2 regions of the Streptomyces sp. CC224B genome follow, and region 1 is predicted to be linked to the other one. Evidence: riboswitches for the same ligand, from Rfam matches in the RefSeq annotation. Region 1 holds a riboswitch; the other holds the start of a gene.
The links. Region 1 has a riboswitch for cobalamin ahead of QK440_RS02695 (ribonucleoside-diphosphate reductase subunit alpha). Riboswitches for the same ligand answer to the same signal wherever they lie in the genome.

Region 1 (3,397 bases):
GCCCGACGCGACGCCCGAGCAGGAGACCAAGGTCTCCAAGCTGGTCTCGCTCCTGGTGAAGGTCGGCGCGCTCGTCTTCGTCCTCGGCATGGACAAGACGGTGGCCATCAACTTCCAGCTCCTGGGCGGCATCTGGATCCTGCAGACCATGCCCGCGCTGGTCGGCGGCCTGTTCACACGGTGGTTCCACCGGTGGGCGCTGCTCGCCGGGTGGGCGGTCGGCATGGCGTACGGGACGATCGCGGCGTACGGCGTCGCCTCGCCGACGCAGAAGCACTTCGGCGGGTCCTCCGACGAGATCCCGGGCATCGGCGAGATCGGCTACATCGGCCTCACGGCGTTCGTGCTGAACGTGGTGGTGACGGTGGTCCTCACCTTCGTCCTGAAGGCGCTCAAGGCTCCCGAGGGCGTCGACGAGACCTCCCCGGGCGACTACACGGCGGACGCGGGCGACAAGGGCGTCTCCGTCGAGCTGCCCAAGGTGGGGGCGGGGCACTGAGCCCCGGGGCGGGCCGCTGAGCCCCAGGGCGGGGCGCCGAAACCCGTGGGCGGGGCGCTGGTCTCCCGGCGCCCCGCCCTCTGGTCGACCCTCTTTGGCCGGCTCCCTCCGGCCGGCTCCTGGGGGCGGCCCTCCGCCCCGGCTACCCGCCCGCCCCCGGCGGGTCCTGCGGCGCCCCGTCCCCGTGCGACGGCAGGTCGCCGCGCTCCACGGGGGTGCCGGTCCTGCCGCCGTCCGACGGCCGCCCGCCGGGGTCGGCGGGCTCCGGCAGGACCGCGTCCAGTTCCCGGTCGTCGGCGCGGTGGGCGCCCTCGGCGGCGGCCCGCAGCACGGCACGGCTCACGGCGGCGCGGTCGGCGGCGACCTGGATGCGCAGGCCGTTCTCCGTACGGGCGTACTCGTGCCGGGAGCCGGTGACGCGGTACCAGGCCGTGCCGTCCTTCGCGCAGCTCTCGGCGGGAGGGTGCACGGTGCGGCAGGTGCCCTCGTCGAGCGTGCCCCGGTCGACGTGCAGCGTGATCAGCCTCCCACCGTCCCGCTGGACGTACGTGACCTGGAAGCCGTCCTCGTTGAGCACGCCCGCGGACTGCTGTGCCGCCCGGTACCCCTCGACCTCCGTCACGTACACGTGCTCGACGCGGGTCTGCACGGCCCGGGCGCGCGCTTCCAGCTCGGCGCGGCCGGGCGGCGGCGCGCCGCCCGCGCCGCCGCTGCCCTCCCCGGACTTCTCCGCGCCGCAGCCGGTCAGGGCGAGGGGCGCGAGCAGCAGCAGGGACGGGAGCAGGAGGCGGTGGCGGCGGCTGTAGCGGTGCCGGTGGCCGCGGCTGTGACTGTGGGTGTGGGTGTGGCGTGTCATGCGCACATCCTCGCGTCTTCTCGGCGCCGTGGAATGCCCCGCCTCCCCCGCGGGTTGAAGCTCCGACAGTGGCCGCGACAGCGGCCCGGCAGCGGCCCGGCGGCGGCCCAGGGGCGGCCCGGCAGCGGCCCAGGAACGGCCCGAGGGCGGCCCCCGCGGCGGTACCAAGGGCCGCCCGCGCGGCGGCTTTTCGTGAGGTCTGCGTCACCCTCCGACACAACATCTAGGGGTGCCACCGGCGCCCGGCACTAGATGTATGCTCGTGCTCGCTGTCGCCGCAGGGGAATCCGGTGCAAGTCCGGAACTGTCCCGCAACGGTGTACGTGTGCGCATTTGCGTACCCGCAGTCCGAGGACCTGCCGACAGCGCGCCCGTGCCGCCCGGCCCGGGCGCCCGACGTCCGGGCCTCGTGGAATGGGCTGGTGGACACGGCGTACGTCACCGCTGCGCGCGGTCGCGTCCGCGTGCCCTCGCCCGCCGCAAGGCCCCGAGCCGAGCGAGGGAGAGCACCACGTGACCATCGCGCCCGCCGAGCCAGCGTCAGCGCAGGCCGAAGCCGGTCAGCAGCCCGCCGAGCAGTCCGCGCCGTCCGACGGCCCCGGCACCGCCCTGCTGCGCACCCTGACCGACCTCACCGCCGACCTCCCCGACGCCGACCCCGGCCGCGTCGCCGCGGCCGCGCTGCGCGGCCGTTCGGCGAAGGCCGACGAGGCGGAGCTGCGGGAGCTGGCCACCGAGGCGGCCGCGGGGCTCATCTCCGAGGACCCCGCCTACTCCCAGCTCGCCGCCCGGCTCCTGGCCATCGGCATCCGCGAGGAGGCCGCCTCCCAGGGCGCCACGTCGTACTCCGCGTCGGTCGCGGTCGGCCACCGCGAGGGCCTGATCGCCGACCGCACCGCCGCGTTCACGGAGCAGCACGCCGCCCGGCTCGACGCGCTCGTGGAGGCCGCGCTCGCCGACGGCGCCGACCGCCGCTTCGGCTACTTCGGCCTGCGCACCCTTTACAGCCGCTACCTGCTGCGCCACCCGATCACCCGCAAGGTCATCGAGACGCCGCAGCACTTCATGCTGCGCGTGGCCGCCGGCCTCGCCGAGGACGGCAGCGAGCGCGCGCTGGACGAGGTCGCCGCGCTGTACGGCCTGATGAGCCGGCTCGACTACCTGCCGTCGTCGCCGACGCTGTTCAACTCCGGCACCCGCCACCCGCAGATGTCGAGCTGCTACCTGCTCGACTCGCCGCTCGACGAGCTGGACTCGATCTACGACCGCTACCACCAGGTCGCGCGGCTCTCCAAGCACGCCGGCGGCATCGGCCTTTCGTACTCCCGCATCCGCTCGCGCGGGTCGCTGATCCGCGGCACCAACGGCCACTCCAACGGCATCGTGCCGTTCCTGAAGACCCTCGACGCCTCCGTCGCCGCGGTGAACCAGGGCGGCCGCCGCAAGGGCGCCGCCGCCGTCTACCTGGAGACCTGGCACTCCGACATCGAGGAGTTCCTGGAGCTGCGGGACAACACCGGCGAGGACGCCCGGCGCACCCACAACCTGAACCTGGCGCACTGGATCCCCGACGAGTTCATGCGCCGCGTGGCCGCCGACCAGGACTGGTCGCTGTTCTCCCCCGCCGACGTGCCCGAGCTCGTGGACCTGTGGGGCGAGGAGTTCGACGCGGCGTACCGCGCGGCCGAGGCCAAGGGGCTCGCGCGCAAGACCATGCCCGCCCGTGACCTGTACGGGCGCATGATGCGCACCCTGGCGCAGACCGGCAACGGCTGGATGACCTTCAAGGACACCGCCAACCGCACCGCCAACCAGACCGCCGAGCCCGGCCACACCGTGCACTCCTCCAACCTGTGCACGGAGATCCTGGAGGTCACGGACGACGGCGAGACGGCCGTCTGCAACCTCGGCTCGGTGAACCTCGGCGCGTTCGTCGACACCGCGGCCGGCGACGTCGACTGGGAGCGCCTGGACGCCACCGTCCGCACGGCGGTGACGTTCCTCGACCGCGTCGTCGACATCAACTTCTACCCGACCGAGCA
Region 2 (3,397 bases), on a different contig from region 1:
TCCAGGGCCTCGGCGTGCCGGGCGTAGACGCCCTGGACGTAGCGGTGACCGGTGTCGGCGCCGATGACGAGGTGGAGCCGGTCGGGGTGGCGCCGCGCCTCATGGGCGGCGGCCAGGTAGGCGGCGCCGGTGGACAGGCCCGCGAAGACGGCGTGGGCGCGCAGCAGGGCGACCGAGCCGGACAGGGCGTGGGTGAAGTCCAGCCAGTGCACGGCGTCGTAGAGGTGGTGGCGGACGTTGTCGAAGGGGATCGAGGAACCGATCCCGGCGATGATCGCCTCCGGGTCGTGGTGGTCCTGGCTGCCGAAGGTCACGCTGCCGAAGGGCTGCACGCCGACGAGGCGCACCGCCGGGTCGCGGCGGCGCAGGTGTTCCACGAGGCCGCCGGTGGAGGCGCCGGAGCCGACGCCGCCGACCACCGTGAGCGGCCGGTCGGGCACGGTCGCGGCCACGAGGTCGGCGACCTCCCGGTAGCCCGCGTAATGGATGTCGTCGTGGTACTGGCGCATCCAGTGGACGTCGGGCCGCGCGGCGAGGATCTCGCGCACCCGCCGGACGCGCAGGCGCTGGTCGAGCCGGAGGTCGCGGGAGGGCTCGACCTGCTCCACCGTGGCGCCGAGGATCTCCAGTTGGACGCGGGTGGTGGCGTCGACGGTGGTGGACGCCACGATGTGGCAGCGCATGCCGTAGCGGTGGCAGGCCAGGGCCAGGGCGTAGGCGTAGATGCCGCTGGAGCTGTCGACGAGGGTCTGGCCGGGGCGGACGACACCGCGGTCGAGGAGCCGGCGGACCGCGCCGAGCGCGGAGTAGATCTTCATGGACTCGAAGCGGAGCAGCACCATGCCGTCGGTCAGGCGGATGAGGTCGGGGGTCTTCAGGGCGTCGGCTATGTGGGGGTGGATCACCCATATCCTCCTCGGGCGAATGAGCACTGGTGGCCGAGCGAGCAGAAGAAGGCGGACAGCTCGTCCTTGAGCGCGGGGGCGGGGCGGTGGGCGAAGAGGTAGCCGACGACGGAGCCCGTGTGGGCGACGAAGACCCCGTCGGCGCCGAACTCCTCCCGGTGGGCGAGGACCGCGTCGAAGCACCGCTTGGGCAGGACGTCCTGGGAGAGCGCGGCGCTGGTGGTCGCCGCCCGGGCGACGGCGCACGGGTCCGTCGCCGCGAAGCCCTTGAGCAGGTCGGTCAGGCAGCGTTCGTACTCCTGGGCGCGGCGCCGGTAGTGCGGCAGGAGCAGCGGGGTGACCGCGGCCGTGTCCACGGTGCCGGTCTCGGTGACGTACGCCGTGTGGAAGCCGACGGCCGTGCCCAGGCGCCGCACCACGCGGTGCCGGCCGCTCAGGTGCAGCGCGAACTCGTCGAGGAACACGCTGTCGGCGCGCTCGATCGCGGCGAGGACACCGAGGACCGCGTCGGGGTCGTAGGGCAGCGCGAACACCCGGAACAGGCAGCGCAGGGTGGCGACGACGTCGGCCGTCGAGCTGGCCATGCCGACGCCGACCCGCAGTTCGGAGTGGGCGCGCCAGCTGCCCCGGGGGAGGGTGAGGCCGTAGCGGTCGAGGAAGAGCCGGACGGCCGTCGCCGACTTGTCCCCGAGCGGGTGCGGGCCGGGTTCGCCGGGCCCCGGGGTGAAGTGCACCCAGGAGTGGCGGTCGACGGGGAACGACACCAGCGCGATGTCGGGGTCCGGGCCGGGCCGCAGGGGGCCTTGGTAGAGCTCGCCGAGGGTGCCGTGGCAGACCCCGGACGAGGGGCGCGCCGAAGGACCGGCGCGGTCGGCCCGCGCCGCGTCCCGGGTGCCGGGCGTCCGGCGCCCGTCGTTCGCAGCTCTGCCCTGCACAGCACACCCGCCCTCGAGGTCACCGTGAACAACGCGTACGGGTGGCGCACGCGCACAGCGGCAGGTCTTCGGACTCGGGGGCGTGTCCCCCGCCTTCGGACGAAGGCGCGGGGGCTCCTACTGGCCGTCGCTTCCCGGGGCCGGTGTCCGGCCCCAGTGCGCCTGACGGCGTTCGTTCCCTCTCACCGCTGCGGGGCAGTCCCGGATTCCCACCGGGTTCCCTCTTACGACGCGCCACCGCGGACGGTGGCGCGAACCGACTGCGCACATCAGCGTAGAGGCGCCGCCGCTCCGGCGACAGGGCGTCTCCGCAGACGGCTGGTTATGGCCGAATGCCGCCCTCCGGGTGCCGGGCCCCGGACGCGGCGGCGGGGCGGGGCGAACGGCCGGCGGTGTGCGGTCGGGAACGTCAGACGGCGACCACGCAGTTGTCGGAGCTGTGGGTGCCGTGGACGGTGACGATGCCGGCCGTGCCGTCGCCGAAGAAGCGGGCGAGCACGCCGGCGGGGCGGCCGCCGAAGAGGAGGGGGCCGAGGACCGGCGCGACGTCGGCGTCGTACACCTCGTCCGCGCCGTCGGCGGCCAGGGACAGCCGGCAGGTGCGCGGGGACACGAAGTCCTGGACGATGCTCGTGCCCTCCTCGGCGGCGGCGGTCACCGCCGTCTCCCACTCCGCCGGACCCGTCTCGCGGCCGATGACGACCTGTTTGCCGCTCATCCCGATGCTCGCCTTGAGGACCAGCGACTCGCGGTGGTCCACGGCGTACCGGACGAGGTCGACCTTGCGGTCGCCCCGGTGCGTGAAGCGGTGGGACAGCACCCGCGTCCACGGGAGGTAGCGGTCGACCAGGGCCTGTTCGGCGGCGCTCATCCACGGGCGGCCCTCCGACAGGTGCCCCATGGTGAGCTTGCTGGAGAGGAAGGTGGACGTCTGGGTGCCCACGAGCAGGCAGCCGTGGTCCAGGGCCGCCTGTACGGGCGCGGTGTCGATGCCGAGTTCGAGCCAGTCCGGGATGGTGAAGTCCCGCAACCCCACCTGGTAGCGCAGGTGCGGCGGGCAGTCCCAGGCCTCGTGGAGGTCCTCGGGCTCGAAGAAGCGCGCGGTCAGACCCCGGCTCGCAAAGTACTCGGTCTGCATGTCGAAGTACCGGGTCTCGCCGCCCTGGTCGCGGGCGCTGCCCAGCACCGCGACGCGGGGCGCCACGCCCAGTTCCGCGCACACGTCGCGGAACATCTCGGTGCGCACGGCGAAGGGGTCCTGGCTGCTGAACGGCAGCCTGCCCTGCTCGTCGGCGTACAGTTCGCGCCAGACCGCGAGGCGGGAGTGCACCTCCACCGGGCCGCCGAGCGCCCCGCTGACGTTGAACTCCAGGAACTGCGGGCCGTGCGGGCCGATCACGATGTCCGGGCGGGTCACGCAGTCCGCGTACCGCTCCTCGAGGAACGGGTCGGCCATGAAGAGCCGGTGCTCGCTCTCCGGCATGCGGTAGGCGGCAAGGCGGCCCTGCGTGGTGGCTGCCGTCTCCAGCGCCGTGCGGCGCACCAGGTCGAGCAACG

Region 2: it holds a riboswitch for cobalamin, as region 1 does, so the genes downstream of both, QK440_RS04925 (hypothetical protein) here and QK440_RS02695 (ribonucleoside-diphosphate reductase subunit alpha) in region 1, are expected to answer to the same signal.

What each region holds. Positions count from the first base shown of each region.
Region 1 covers NZ_JASCXL010000004.1:9,369-12,765, reverse strand. Annotated here, with positions in the region: gene QK440_RS02705 (sodium:solute symporter family protein) at 1-499, shown strand, start outside; gene QK440_RS02700 (hypothetical protein) at 642-1,355, opposite strand; cobalamin riboswitch at 1,595-1,734, shown strand; gene QK440_RS02695 (ribonucleoside-diphosphate reductase subunit alpha) at 1,869-3,397, shown strand, end outside.
Region 2 covers NZ_JASCXL010000007.1:99,440-102,836, reverse strand. Annotated here, with positions in the region: gene QK440_RS04930 (pyridoxal-phosphate dependent enzyme) at 1-905, opposite strand, end outside; gene QK440_RS04925 (hypothetical protein) at 902-1,840, opposite strand; cobalamin riboswitch at 1,882-2,097, opposite strand; gene QK440_RS04920 (hypothetical protein) at 2,250-3,397, opposite strand, start outside.